2 regions of the Stenotrophomonas sp. Marseille-Q5258 genome follow, and region 2 is predicted to be linked to the other one. Evidence: predicted binding sites of a transcription regulator. Region 2 holds the regulator's gene; the other holds the start of a gene.

Region 1 (7,478 bases), on a different contig from region 2:
CCAGCCGGGTGACCGCATCGGTGTCACCCTGCAGCCGCCCGCGCGTGCGCACGAGCGCGCTCGGCTGGGGCAGATCGCCGTCGCTCTCCTCCACCGCCGGCTCATGGCCGAGGTGCTCGCCAACCAGCTCCACCAGCGCCTGGCTGACCAGGCTGGACTTGCCGGACCCGGACACGCCGGTCACTGCGGTGAACGCACCCAGCGGGAAACGCGCGTCCAGCCCATGCAGATTGTTGCGATGCAGCCCGCGCAGCGCCAGCCAGCCCGATGGTGGTCGCGGCGTGCGGCGTGGCGCCGCGCGATCCTCGAACAGGTACGCCGCCGTCACCGACGCGGCGACCGTGCGCAGCCCGTCCGGCGGCCCGCTGTACAGCACCTGCCCGCCCTGCTCGCCCGCGCCGGGGCCGACATCGACCAGCCAGTCGGCACGGCGCAGCATCTCCAGGTCGTGTTCCACCACGAACAACGTGTTGCCGGCGGCCTTGAGCTGGTCCAGCGCACGATGCAGCGCTTCCCCGTCCGCGGGGTGCAGGCCGGCGGTGGGCTCGTCGAGCACGTAGACCACGCCGAACAGGCTGGAGCGGATCTGCGTGGCCAGGCGCAGCCGCTGCAGCTCGCCCGGCGACAGCGTGGGCGTGGCGCGATCCATCGACAGATAGCCCAGGCCGAGATCCTCCAGGGTACCGATGCGATCGACCAGATCACGCGCGATGCGCTGGGCGGCGATGCGCTTTTCTTCCGACAGGTCAGGGGTGCGCCGCACATCGCTGCCGCCGGCATGTGCGTTGCCACCGGCAGCAACCCGCCGGGCCGTGGCCTTGCGGCCTGCCGCGCGGCTGCGCGTGGCGCTCGCCACCGGCACGTCGAAACGCCCCTCGGCGGCCGGACGCAGCACCTGCGCCATCGCCGCGAGCGACAGCTGCGACAGCGCGCCGATGTCCAGACCGGCGAAAGTGACCGACAGCGCCTCGCGTTTGAGGCGCTTGCCTTCGCACACCGGACAGGTCGCGCCGATCATGTAACGTGCCACGCGCTTCTTCATCATCGCGCTCTGCGTGGTGGCGAAGGTATGCAGCACGTAGCGGCGGGCACCGGTGAAAGTGCCCATGTAACTGGGCTCTTCCTTCCGGCGCAGCGCAGCGCGGGTTTCGGCCGGCGTGAAGCCCGCGTAGACCGGCGCCACCGGTTGCTCCTCAGTGAACAGAATCCAGTCGCGCTGCTTCTTCGGCAGCTCACGCCAGGGGATGTCCACGTCGTAGCCCAGCGTGACCAGGATGTCGCGCTGGTTCTGTCCGTGCCACGCCGGCGGCCACGCAGCTATCGCGCGCTCACGGATGCTCAGCGACGGATCGGGCACCATCGACTGCTCGGTCACTTCGTACACATACCCCAGCCCGTGGCAGTTCGGGCAGGCGCCCTGCGGTGTATTGGGCGAAAAGTCCTCGGCATACAGCATCGGCTGCGCGGCCGGATAGGTGCCGGCGCGCGAGTACAGCATGCGCAGCAGGCTGGACAGCGTGGTGACGCTGCCCACGCTGGACCGCACGCTGGCAGTGCCGCGCTGCTGCTGCAGCGCCACCGCCGGCGGCAGACCGTCGATCGCATCCACGTCCGGTACGCCGACCTGGTCGATCAGTCGCCGTGCGTAAGGTGACAACGACTCCAGGTAGCGCCGCTGCGCCTCGGCGTACAGCGTGCCGAAGGCCAGCGAGGACTTGCCCGAGCCGGAGATGCCCGAGAACACCACCAGCGCGTCGCGCGGCATGTCCACGTCGACATTCCTGAGATTGTGCTCGCGCGCGCCGCGTACACGGACGAATGCGCCGGGCTGCGCCGGTGCTGCCGGCTTCTTTCGTGTGCTCATGCCAGCAGGATAGAGACCACCCCCGCACGCGGCCAGTGAAGGCGCGTGCGGGAACGATCGGCCCGTGTCAGGCGTGCGCCAGACGGGCGCTGCGCGGGGCCTGCGGCGGCTCCACCTCGAAGGCGGCCACCGCCTGGGAGAGATGCCTGGCCTGGCGCTGCAGCGCCTGCGCCGACGCCGAGGCTTCTTCCACCAGTGTGGCGTTCTGCTGGGTGCTGCCGTCCATCTGCAGCAGCGTCCTGCCCACCAGCGCGATGCCCACGCTCTGCTGCTGCGACGCGGCCGAGATGCCCGCCATGATCGCGGTCACCTGCTGCACGCTGCCGACGATCTGCTGCATGGTCGCGCCGGCCTGATCCACCTGGCGCGTGCCCGCGGCGACGGTGTCCACCGAGGCCTCGATCAGACCCTTGATCTGGCGCGCGGCATCGGCACTGCGCTGGGCCAGCAGCCGCACCTCGCTGGCGACCACGGCGAAGCTGCGTCCCTGCTCGCCGGCACGCGCGGCCTCCACGGCGGCATTCAGCGCCAGGATGCTGGTCTGGAAGGCGATGCCGTCGATCACGCTGGTGATGTCGGCGATGCGATGCGATGCCTGGGCGATGTCGCGCATGCTCGCCACCACCTGCCCCACCGAATCGCCACCGCGGACGGCGATGTCGGCTGCCTCGATCGCCAGGCGGTTGGCCTCCTGGGCGGACTCGGCGTTCTGGTGCACCGTGGCGGTGAGTTCCTCCATCGACGATGCGGTCTCCTCCAGGTGCGCGGCCTGGCGCTCGGTACGATCGGCCAGGTCATGGTTGCCGCTGACGATCTCGCCGGCGGCGCCGTTGATCGCCACCGACGCCTGCTGGATCCGCGCGACGATGTCGGTGAGCTGCTGCACGGTGGCATTGGCGTCGTCGCGCATCTGCGCGAATACGCCCTGGAAGTCACCGCGCATGCGCACCCGCAGGTCGCCCTGGGCCAGCGCCGACAGCAGCGCCTGCAGACCGGAGAGATTGCCCTGGAAGGTATCCAGCAGGCGGTTGATGCTCACCGCCAGGGTCAGGACGAAGCCCTCTTTGCCGGCCACGTCGATGCGACCATTCAGGTCGCCCTGCGCGGCGGCATCGACCAGCGCGGCCACTTCGGTTTCCACCGTGGTCTCCAGCGCGCGGCTGCGCCACTCCACCGCCGCGCCCAGCAGTTGGCCGTGATCGGTGATCGGGTTGACCACCAGCTGGTATCGGGTACCGGCGTGCACGATCTCGTGGCAGGCGCTGTCGGGGCCGTGCAACGTCTGCACGACGGTGGCGAACACCGGGTGCAGCTCCTGCGCGGAACGTCCGCGCCAGGCCAGCTCGTCGGTGCCGAGTTCGGCCTGCAGCGCGCGGTTGAGCAGGCTCACCCCGCCATGCGGGTCCAGCACCATCAGGCCGGTCTGTGCGCTGTCCAGCGCCTGCCGCGCACGCGCATTGTCGCGCGCGGCTGCGCGTTCGGCCTCGATCCGTTCACGCAACCGCTGCTGCATGTGCACCAGGCGCTGCGCGAGCTGGCCGATCTCGTCGTACGGGTTGTGCACGGCCAGCACCGTGTCCAGGCGATCCTCGGCGATGTCCTCGGCAAAGCGCAGCGTATCGGCAATGGGCCGGCGCACGGCGCGCAGCACCAGCAGCAGCGTGGCGATCAGCACCAGTGCCACGAGCGCCAGCGTCAGCGCAAACCCCACCGTCATCGCGCGGTCCTGCGCCTGCTGACGCTGGCGGGCGGCATCCAGCGCCGCCCCCTGTGCCTGCTCCAGCTGCTGCAGCGCCGGCGCGATCTGCTCAGCGGTGTCGGCCAGCGACTGCGCTTCCACGTCCAGCCCGACCCGTGCGGCGGTGTAGGCCAGCAGCGCGCCCTGATAGGCGTCCATGCGTGCGCGCAGCGCATCCTGCGTGGCGCCGGGCAGGCCCGCGCCCGGCAGCGCCAGCTCGAACGGCAGGCGCGCTTCGCTGGCGCGGTCGGTATGGGTGGCATCGCCGCTGAGCAGCAGCAGCGCTTCTTCGCGGCGCATGCCCTGCCACTGCGCCTGCAGCAGCGGCGCCGCGGTGGTGTCCAGCACGGTGGCCACGGCCGCGGCCGCCGCTTCCAGCTGCGCGCGCAGGCCCGCGTCGCCGCGGCCCATTTCATCGGCACGGGCATTGAGTGCGGCAATGCCCTCGGCAAACTCGCCGGCGCGTGCGGCCAACGCATGCAGCGCCTCGGCCGTGCCCGGGTCGTGCGGGTCGCGCTGCAGTTGCGCCAGCGTTGCCTGCAGACGGTGCTGTGCCTGCTGCAGCGCGCTGCGGTCGGTGTCGTCGAACGTGAACGCGTAACGGGTCTGCAGCCGCCGTGCGTCGGCCACCTGCGCAGCCAGCGCGGCGGCCAGCGCGGCATCCTGCTGGTGCGCGGCGAACGTCGCCGCCGCCCGTTCGCTGCTGTAGCGGGTGCCGGCGTAGACCAGGGCCACCACCAGCAGGCCGATGCCGCAGACCACCAGGCTGGCCTTCAGTTTGCGTGCGACACTGAGCCGCTGCAGCAGCCCGCGGGCGTGGCCGATGGGAAAGAGGGGCGATGCGCGTCCGCCGGAACGGGCGAACGAGGGAAACAGGCGGCGGGGGATGGCCGACATCACGTACTCCAGGCGGAATGACGCATCGGTATCGGCCGCACGCCGGGAGACTGTAGGCTTTTTTTCATCCCGATCGGCCAGCGCTCGCCGCTGCGCCCGTTGTACCCGGCGCAGGCGACGCCAAGATGACGGCCGCACGCCGCCCACCACCGCGCGACGCAGCGTTCCAGGCGCGCCCGTACCGCCGGCTTGACCTCAACCACGGTTGAGCCGCGACAGTGGCGTCACCTTCCCCGGTGGTGGGCTGCCCATGACCCCGCACGACCTTCACGCGTACCTGCAACGACTCGGCGAACCCACGCCACCACCTCCCACGCTGGCGACACTGGCCCGGCTGCAGCAGCGGCACAACGCCACGTTCCCGTTCGAGACGCTCACCTGCCTGCTGCGCGATGCCGTCGCCATCGACCTCCCCAGCGTGGCGCACAAGCTGCTGCACGAAGGGCGCGGCGGGTACTGCTATGAGCTCAACGGCCTGTTCCTGGCGCTGCTGCAGCACCTCGGCTTCCAGGCCCGCGCGCTGGCCGCGCGGGTGGTGATGGACGCCAGCGACGATTCACCCACCGCGCGTACCCACATGCTGGTGCTGGTGGTCATTGACGGGGTGGCCTACAGCGTGGATGTCGGTTTCGGTGGCAATACGCCGACCGGGCCGCTGCGGCTGGACCAGCGCTTCCCGCAGGCAACGCCCCACGAGCGCTACCGGATGGACCGGTACGAGGATGCGTATCTACTGCGGGTAGACGTGGGGGGCGAGTGGCGACCGCTGTACCGCTTCGACCTGCAGGTGCAGGAAGCCGTGGATCACATCGTCGGCAACTGGTATGTCTGCACGCATCCGGCGTCGTCCTTCCCCGGCCAGCTGCGCGCGGCACTGAGCGGCCCCGGCTGGCGGCGCACCCTCGGCGCCGGCCGTTATGCAGTGCATCGCCACGGGCAGCCGAGTGAGCGGCGCGCGCTGGTCGATGTGGACGATGTGCTGCAGGTGCTGCGCGAGGACTTCGGCATCACCCCACCCACGCACCCACGCCTGCGCGACGCAATCGCCGCGTGGCTGCGCGGCGCGGCCTGACGATGCGGCACCGTCGACGTCAACGTTGTACCGGCAGGGCCAGCACGGCGGCGGTGGACAGGACGCTGCCGAACGCGTCGGCGATTCCGGTCAGCGCGGCGCGGTGCAGCGCGTCGGCGCCCACCACCCCGTTGCCGTCGTACGCCTGCACGCTGCGGGTGGCGACGGCATCGGACGGCACGATCACCTCATAGCCCAGCGGCACCGCATCGCGGGCAGTGGTGGCCACGCAGACATGCGTCATCAGCCCTGCGATGATCAGCGTGCGGATGCCACGGGCCTTCAACTGCGCGTCCAGGTCGGTGCTGGCGAACGAACTCACCGTGGTCTTCCTGACGAGCGCATGGTGGGCCGCCGGCTGCATGCCGGGAACCAGCTGCACGCCCACGCTGCCCTCGGCAAATACGGGTGCAGCAGCCGGGTTGACGTGCTGTACGTGGAACACGGCGATGCCGTTGGCGTCGGCCATGCGTACCAGCCGCTGGCTGTTGGCCAGCGCGGCGTCGCCGTCGGGGATCGGCAGCCGGCCGGTGTAATACTCATTCTGGAAATCGATCACCAGCAGCGCGGTGCTGTCGGCGTGCAGCTGCTGCGGTGCAGTGGCGCCCCCGAGGGTGCGCAGCGTGGGTGCATCGGCGGCCGTCGCAGCGCCGCTGGCAGCGGCCAGGGTCATACCGGCGACGAGGGGAAGAATGAGAGCTTTCATGTGGGGAACTCCGGGGCAGTGACGGGGGGTGGGCGGCGGTGCGCCGACGGCCACCATTGTTCCGCCCCCCTGTTCGCGCCAACAGTGGCCCGGATGCCATTCACTGCTAGGATCGGGCCATGTTGACCGACCCCGCTCCGCACCACGTCGCCGTGGTGGCCTACCAGCAGATCAGCCCTTTTCATCTCGCCGTGCCGTGCATGGTGTTCGGTGAGGACCTGCTCCGCCTCGGCGCGCCCCGCTACCGGTTGAGCGTGTGCGCCGCCGAGCCCGGGCCACTGCGGACCCCGGCCGGCTTCAGCATCGACGTTGCGCAGGGGCTGGAGGCGCTGGCCGACGCCGATACCATCGTGGTGCCGGCCTGGCGCGACCCGGCCGAGCCGGCACCGCCCGCGCTGCTGGACGCCCTGCGCGCGGCCCACGCGCGCGGCGCGCGCCTGGTCGGGCTGTGCTTGGGCGCGGTGGTGCTCGCCCAGGCCGGACTGCTCGACGGGCGCCGCGCCTCGACCCACTGGGTGTTCATGGACGATGTGGCCGCACTGCACCCGCAGGTGCAGCTGCAGCGCGATGTGCTCTACGTGCAGGACGGCACCCTGCTGACCTCGGCCGGTACTGCGGCGGCCATCGACTGCTGCCTGCATCTGTTGCGCCAGGACCACGGCGCAGAGATCGCCAGCCGCGTCGCAAGACGCATGGTGGTCGCCCCGCACCGCCAGGGCGGCCAGGCGCAGTACATCGAACAGCCGCTGCCGGCCACGTTCGGCGACGACCGTCTGGCCGGGGTGCTGGAATGGGCGCTGTTCCACCTCGCCGAGCCGATCGGGATCGATGCCCTGGCCGCGCGCGCCAGCATGAGCCGGCGCACCTTCACCCGGCACTTCCGCAGTCTGACCGGCACCACCTTCAACCAGTGGCTGCTCGACCAGCGCCTGGCCCGCGCACAACGCCTGCTGGAAACCAGTGACACCGCGCTGGAGCGCATCGCCGGCCAGGCCGGCTTCGGCTCGACGGCGTCCCTGCGCAGCCACTTCAGTGCCGCCTACGGCGTGTCGCCTGGCGCCTACCGGCGCACCTTCCTGGGCGCCAGTTCCTGATTGCCACGCGCTAGCGTTTGAGGTCGCGCTCCGGTGCCATCACGTGAACCACCTTGCCCGCCGCATCCAGAAACTCGATCGCACCGTAGCCTTCCGGGGTCACGGTC
Region 2 (7,478 bases):
GCCGCGCCGCCATGCAGCTGGTCCAGCAGGGCCTCGAACTCGTCCTCGGTGATCAGCTCACCATTGCCCGCCGGGGCCGCTACCGGTGCGGGCGTGGCCGGGCCGTTGACATCGAACTGGGCGATCAGCTCCGGCGGGGCGTACCCCGGCTCGGTGCCGGCCGAGACCGAGTCCAGCATCGACTGCAGGTAGTCCAGCGACTGCTGGCCGGCGTCGAAGTGGTGCGCCTGCAGGGTGGCCTGGCCGGAACGGGCCATGCCGAGGGTCTCCTCGGCGGCGTGGCACAGCTCCACCATCGCCTGGATGCCGAGAAAGCCGGCACCGCCCTTGAGGGTGTGGAAGCCGCGGAACACGGCGTTGAGCTGATCCGTATCCTGGGGCGACTGCTCCAGCGACACCAGCTGTTCGCCGAGGCGATCCAGGATCTCCTGGGCCTCGAGAATGAAATCGGCGGCAATGTCGTCCGGAACAGCACTCATCGTCTTACAACCCCAAATCGGAGAGCAGGTCGTCAGCGTCGACCTGGGAAACCTGGTGGCGGTCCAGGCCCGTGACGGCCGGGCCGGCCAGGCCGGTGTCGCGCCGGCGCGCGTCGTCTTCCTGCGGCGGCAGGCCGAGCGCGCCGAAGCCTTCGTGCACGCGGCGCACGATGCCGACCACGCGGCGGATGATCTGCCCGGTCAGATCCTGGTAGCTCTGGGTCAGGGCGATCTCGGTGAGGTTGTGGCGGATGCGGTCCAGCTGCAGGTCCTGGTCCGGACTGAGCCCGTTGGCGCGCAGTTGTTCGGTCAACGCGCGGCATTCTTCGGCCAGGTCCAGGGTGCGGTGGGTGGCCTGTTCGGTCATCGCCACCACGTGGTCCAGGCGCGCGCAGGCGTCGTCCAGTTCGCCGGCTTCGCTGGGCAGGCTGGGCAGTTCGCCCAGTGCCTGGCCGAGCTCGCGCGCGAGCCGGTTCAGGCCGGCCATCATCGGCTGCGTGCGCAGGGCCGCCAGCGCGTCGATTTCCCGGCGCCAGCCGGCCTCGTCGCCGCCTTCCAGCGCGGCCAGGGCGTCCTGCAGGCGCTGCACCAGCGCCGATTTGTCGCTGAGGGTTTCCATCAGGCGCTCGCTGCCAGGCGTTCGAAGATCTTGCCGAGCTTCTCTTCCAGCGTCTGTGCGGTGAACGGCTTGATGATGTAGCCGTTGACGCCGGACTGGGCCGCTTCGATGATCTGCTCGCGCTTGGCTTCAGCCGTCACCATCAGCACCGGCAGGGTTTTCAGCTTGGCGTCGGCACGGATCGCCTTGAGCAGGTCGATGCCGGTCATCACCGGCATGTTCCAGTCGGTGACCACGAAGTCGAACGGCTGGCTCTGCAACAGTGCCAGCGCGGCATGCCCGTCCTCGGCTTCGGCCGTATTGGTGAAGCCCAGATCGCCCAGCAGGTTCTTGACGATACGACGCATGGTCGAAAAATCGTCGACGATCAGGATACGCATGTTCTTGTTCAAAGCACTTTCCTCGATTTCAAGGGTTTTCGAGGCCGGCGTCGGCCGCCTCGAAGATCTTCAGTCGGCCGCGCAGGCGCAATACCGCCTGGCCGTGGATCTGGCACACCCGGGATTCACTCACCCCGAGCACCGCGCCGATTTCTTTCAGGTTCAATTCCTGTTCGTAGTACAGCGACAGCACCAGTTGTTCGCGCTCGGGGAGCAGGCCGATCGCATTGCCCAGCTCACGGCCGAACTCGCCGCGCTCCAGGACCTGCTGCGGGGTCGGGCCGCCCTGGGCGACGGTATCCAGCTCGCCCTGGTCCTCGATCCGCGATTCCAGGCTCAGTACCTGGCCGCGTGCGGCGTCTTCCATCAGTCGCAGGTATTCCGGCAGCGGCATGTCCATCGCGTTGGCCACTTCGGTGGCGCTGGCGGCACGGCCGGTGCTCTGCTCCAGGCGGCGGATGGTGGCGGCCGCATCGCGTGCACGGCGGTGCACCGATCGCGGCACCCAGTCGCCACGACGGATCTCATCGATCATCGACCCGCGGATGCGGATCGACGCGTAGGTCTCGAACGAGGCGCCCTGGTCGGCGTCGTAGCTGCGCGAGGCCTCGATCAGCCCCATCATGCCGGCCTGGATCAGGTCATCCACTTCCACGCTCGCCGGCAGACGCGCGGCCAGGTGGTGGGCGATGCGCCGCACCAGGTCCGAATGCTGGGCGATGCACTCGTTGGCGGCGGTACGTTGGACCTCTTTGTACTGTGCGGCGCCTTTCATGCGGCCACCCCGCGTTGTTTGAGGATGCGTTCCAGGAAGAACTCGACGCCGCCGCGCGGCTCGGTCGGGGCCTGCCAGCGGGCGGTCCGGCGGGCGATCTCGGTGATCGCCAGCGCCGACGGACTGGACGGGTAGGCCTTGACCACCGGCTGCTGGCGCTGCACCGACAGGCGCAGCCAGTCGTCCTGCGGAACGCAGCCGAGGTAGTTGAGCGACACGTCGGCGAGGAACTTCTCGCAGACCCGGGTCAGCTTCTCGTAGAGCACGCGGCCTTCGTTGGGGTCGCGCACCATGTTGGCCACCACCTGGATGCGGTCCACGCCGCGCTCGCGGGAGAGCACCTTGATCAGTGCGTAGGCGTCGGTGATCGAGGCCGGCTCGTCACAGACCACCACCACGGTGTCCTGTGCGGCCTGGCAGAAGGTGAGCACGCCATCGGTGATGCCGGCGGCGGTGTCCACCACCATGATGTCCAGCTCGCGCTCCAGCTCGGAGAACACGTTGACCAGGCCCACGTGTTCGGCCGGCTGCAGTTCGGCCATGTGGCGGCGACCGGACGCGGCCGGCACCACCAGCACGCCGCCCGGGCCCTCCATGATCACTTCCTCCAGCGTGCAGCGCCCGGCGACGAGGTCGGCCAGGGTCACCTTCGGCTGCAGGCCGAGGATCACATCGATGTTGGCCAGGCCGAGGTCGGCGTCCAGCAGCAGCGTGCGTTTGCCCATGTCCGCGAGCGCTACGGCCAGGTTGGCCGAAACGTTCGTCTTGCCCACGCCGCCCTTGCCGCCGGTGACGGCGATGGTGCGGACAGGGCCCAGCGGTTGGCTGCGGGTAGCCGACAACGGGAAGGTCTTGGTCAGCTTGGCGTACTCACGCGACGGCATGGTTGAACTCCGGGTTGCAGGGCATATCGGCCGCGCGGCGCAAATCTTCAAGGCGAAGGACGAGATTGGCCGCACTGGCGCGGTGCAGGTCCTCCGGGACGTCCTGGCCGTCGGTCACCCAGGTGATCGGCAGGCAGTGGTCTACCGCCACGGACAGGGCGGTGCCGAAGCGGCCGGTCTCGTCCAGCTTGCTCAGCACCACGCCCTGCGGGTTGGCAGCGCTGAAGCGTCGGACCACTTCGTCCATGTCGCCGAAGCTGGTATTGGCCGGCAGCACCAGCAGGGTGCGGATGCGGTCGGCGGCCCGCAGCCACTGCAGCTGCGCGGCGAGGGCACGGTCGCGCGGACCAAGGCCGGCGGTGTCGATCAGAACCAGCTTGTAGTCCTGCAGGCGCTCCAGCAGCTGGCTCAGGTCGGTGCCGCTGTTGGCTTCATGCACGGCGATGCCAAGCTGGCGGCCAAACCCGTAGAGCTGCTCGCGGGCGCCGATGCGGCCGGTGTCGGTGGTCACCAGGGCCACGTCGCGTGCGGCGTGCTTCTCGGCGAAGCGCGAGGCCAGCTTTGCAATGGTGGTGGTTTTGCCGGCACCGGTCGGACCGACCAGGGCGATCACACCACCGGCGTCAAGCGGATCGACCGGGGCGATCGGCAGCTTCTTGGACAGCAGGCCCAGCATCAGCCCGCGGCCGCGATGGGCTTCGGTATCCAGCGGGATCTGCAGGGCCACGTCGCGGCTGATGCCGGCATCGAAGCCGTACTCCTCCATCAGGTCCAACGCGGCCGCTCGGACCGGCGAGCCACGCAGACGCTCGTCGGTGAAGCGATGCATTTCGCGCTCGATCACATGGCGCATGCCGGCCACTTCGTGACGCAGCTGGCGGATTTCCTCGTCGTCCCGGGGCACCACGGTCAGTTCCGGTGCGGGGCGCGCAACCGCATCGGCCGCGATGTCGGCTGCAGCAGCGGCGACCGCGACCGGCAGTGCCGGCGGTTGCGCCACCGGCACGGGGTCCAGGACCGCCGACACCGGCGCGGCCACGGCGGCGACCGGCAGCGGCGGCATCGTCACCGGCGCCTGGGCCGGCGGTGCATACATCTGGATGTGCGGGGCATCGTCCATCGGCGGGTCGATCACGAAGCGCGCGCGGTTGATCGGCGCGGCGGCCGGTGCGGCCGGGGCCGCGATCGGCGCGGGCGCAGCAGCGGCCGCCTGTTCGACATTGAACGGCGCGAAGATCTGCTCCGGCAGCGACGGTTCATTGACGGGGGTGGCCACACTGGCCCGCGACAGCGTGGCGGCAAAGCCGGCGCTGCCCGGCGGGGGCACGTTTTCGTTGGCGGTATCCAGCGTGCGGCCGGTGGCGCCAACGGCCGCGCGCGCCAGGGCGGCCACGGCCGAGGTGGTGGCCGCGACCGGTTCGGGGGCGACGACCGGGGCCTTGCGGCGCGTGACGGCGGCGATCACCGCATCGGCGGCGCTGCGCGGGCGCGGCACCGGCGGCGGCGCGACATCCTTGCGCGAGGCTTCCAGGGCGCGCTGCACGGCGCCTTCGTCATAGTTGGCCGCAGCCACGATCTCCACGCCTTCCTCGATCCGGCGGTTGGACAGGATCACCGCGTCAGGACCGTGTTCCTTGCGCACCAGGTTCATGGCCGAGCGCATATCGGAGGCGACGAAGCGTTTGATTTTCATGCTGTGGTACCGGGACTGGGGCGGCGGGGTGGTGGAAGGGAAGCGCTGGTTGTCGGTGGTCTGCACGGTCCGGGTTTCCCTCTGTGTCCTGCTGCGGTGATGTCAAAAGTGGGGGTGTCTGTTTTCTGGCGCGTTGCCGTCGGAGTACCGGCTCAACTGATCGTGCCGACCAGCTTCAACCGTTTGTCCTCCGGCACCTCGCTGTAGGCCAGTACCGACAGCGAGGGGACGCTGTGGCGTACCAGCCGTGCCAGCGCGGCACGTACCGGGCCGGGTACCAGCACAACCGCCGGCTCGTTCTTCGCTTCCTGCTTGCCGACACAGTCGGCCAGGCTCTGGTGCAGTCGCTCGGCGAGTCCGGGTTCCAGCGCGGCGCCGTTGCCCTGCGTGGACTCCTGCAAGACGCGTTCCAGTTGCGGGTTGAGGGTGAACACCGGCAGCTCCGCCGACATGCCGGCGATCTCCTGCACGATGAAGCGGCCCAGCGCGTTGCGCACGGCGGCGGTCAGCACCGACGGGTCCTGGCTGTTGGGCGCGTTCTCCACCAGCGCTTCGACGATCTTGCGCAGCTGGCGGATCGGAATGCGCTCGATCAGCAGGTTCTGCAGCACCCGCACCACCGCCGACAGCGGCAGCGACTTGGGCGTGAGGTCCTCCACCAGCTTGGGGGCGCTCTTGCCGAGGTTGGCCAGCAGCTGCTGCACTTCCTCGTGGCCCAGCAGTTCCGGGGCGTGCTCGCGGATCAGGTGCGACAGGTGGGTCGCCACCACGGTGGCGGGGTCGACCACGGTGTAGCCCATCGACTCGGCATGGGCGCGCTGATGCGGCTGGATCCAGGTGGCGTCCAGGCCGAACGCGGGGTCCTTGCCGGCGATGCCGTCCAGCGCGCCGAGCGCGCTGCCCGGGTCCAGGGCGAGCTCGCGGTCCGGGTGGATTTCCGCCGTCGCTACCGGCACGCCGTGGATGAGCAGGCGGTAGCCGGTGGCCGGCAGCTCCAGGTTGTCGCGGATGTGGACCGAAGGGATCAGGAAGCCGATGTCATGGGTGAGTTTGCGGCGCACGCCCTTGATCCGTGCCATCAGCTCGCCGCCCTGGTTCTTGTCCACCAGCGGGATCAGCCGGTAGCCCACTTCCAGGCCCAGCGGATCGACCGGACGCAGTTCGTCCCAGGTCAGCTCGGCGGTGGGCGAGGGCGTGGCGCCGGGCAGGCCCGGTGCATCGGGGCGGCCGGCGCTTGCGGTTTCAGCGGCGCGGGCAGCCGCGGTGCTCTTCTTCCAGAGCTTCCAGGCGATGAAGCCGAGGATGGCGGCCAGCGTCAAGAAGGCGACGTTGGGCATTCCCGGGACCAGCCCGACCACGCCGAGGATGGCCGCGGCGATGGTGAGCGCGCGATGCTGGCCGAACACCTGGCCCATCATCGCCTGGCTCATGTCCTGCGACCGCGAGGCGCGGGTGACCAGCATCGCCACCGCCGAGGACACCAGCAGTGCCGGCAGCTGCGCCACCAGGCCGTCGCCGATGGACAGCAGCGTGTAGGTGGCCGCGGATTCGCCAAATGGCATGCCGTGCTGCAACACGCCTACGGCCAGGCCGCCGAGCATGTTGATGAACAGGATCAGGATGCCGGCGATGGCGTCGCCGCGGATGAACTTGCTGGCGCCGTCCATCGCACCGTAGAAGTCGGCTTCCTCACGGACTTCCTCACGACGGGCCTTGGCCTCCTCACGCGTCAGCAAACCGGCGTTGAGGTCGGCGTCGATGGCCATCTGCTTGCCGGGCATGGCATCGAGGATGAAGCGCGCGGTCACTTCCGAGACGCGTCCGGCGCCCTTGGTGATCACCACGAAATTGATGATGGTCAGGATCGCGAACACCACGATGCCCACCGCGTAGTTGCCGCCGATCACGAACTCGCCGAACGCGGCGATCACCTTGCCGGCCGCCTCGTGGCCGTTCTGGCCATTGAGCAGGATCACGCGGGTGGAGGCCACGTTCAGCGCCAGGCGCAGCATGGTGGTGATCAGCAGCACGATCGGGAAGATGGTGAAGTCGAGCGGCCGCTTCACATAGACCACCGCCAGCAGCACCATCAGCGAGATGGCGATGTTGAAGGTGAACAGGGCATCCAGGACCGGCGGTGCCAGCGGCACCACCACCATTGCCAGCAACGCCAGCACGATCAGCGGGGCACCCAGCCCGTGGCGGATCATATCCAGCGCCTTGCGCACGTTCATTCCTGCAGGCTGGGCGCTCACGGGCGGGCTCCGTTGGTGAATTCTTCAATGTCGATGCGCGGCGAGGCCGGCATCGGGCCGGAACGCCAGCTGCGCAGCTGGTAGACGTAGGACAGGACCTGGGCGACGGCCGAATACAATCTCACGGGGATTTCCTTGCCGAGTTGGCCTTCCCGATACAAGGCGCGTGCCAAAGGCGGCGCGGAGACAATGGCGACCTTGTTGCCGTCGGCCACTTCGCGGATGCGCAAGGCGGTTTCATCCACCCCCAGGGCCACCACGGTGGGGGCGCCCATCCTGCCGCCGTCGTACTTCAGGGCCACGGCGTAGTGGGTCGGGTTGACCACCACCACGTCAGCGGTAGGCACCGCTTCCATCATCCGTCGGTTGGACATCTGCTGCTGCAGCTGGCGG

Evidence for each region. Region 2 encodes FliA, which starts transcription of late flagellar genes. Its sites were predicted from a motif close to TAAAGTTTNNCNNNCNNNGGCCGATAA; they were not measured.
Region 1: OC534_RS01535 (methyl-accepting chemotaxis protein) is a predicted target of FliA. The motif match lies at 4,528-4,554, and genes of this name have one in related genera.

Annotation. Positions count from the first base shown of each region.
Region 1 is NZ_CAMPPN010000002.1:66,588-74,065, forward strand. It holds gene OC534_RS01530 (excinuclease ABC subunit UvrA) at 1-1,864, opposite strand, end outside; gene OC534_RS01535 (methyl-accepting chemotaxis protein) at 1,932-4,499, opposite strand; gene OC534_RS01540 (arylamine N-acetyltransferase) at 4,750-5,571, shown strand; gene OC534_RS01545 (cysteine hydrolase family protein) at 5,591-6,277, opposite strand; gene OC534_RS01550 (helix-turn-helix domain-containing protein) at 6,397-7,371, shown strand; gene OC534_RS01555 (hypothetical protein) at 7,382-7,478, opposite strand, start outside.
Region 2 is NZ_CAMPPN010000005.1:219-7,696, forward strand. It holds partial or broken gene OC534_RS03240 (Hpt domain-containing protein) at 1-479, opposite strand, end outside; gene OC534_RS03245 (protein phosphatase CheZ) at 484-1,098, opposite strand; gene cheY (chemotaxis response regulator CheY) at 1,098-1,490, opposite strand; gene OC534_RS03255 (RNA polymerase sigma factor FliA) at 1,507-2,253, opposite strand; gene OC534_RS03260 (MinD/ParA family protein) at 2,250-3,137, opposite strand; gene OC534_RS03265 (AAA family ATPase) at 3,124-4,830, opposite strand; gene flhA (flagellar biosynthesis protein FlhA) at 4,983-7,064, opposite strand; gene flhB (flagellar biosynthesis protein FlhB) at 7,082-7,478, opposite strand, start outside.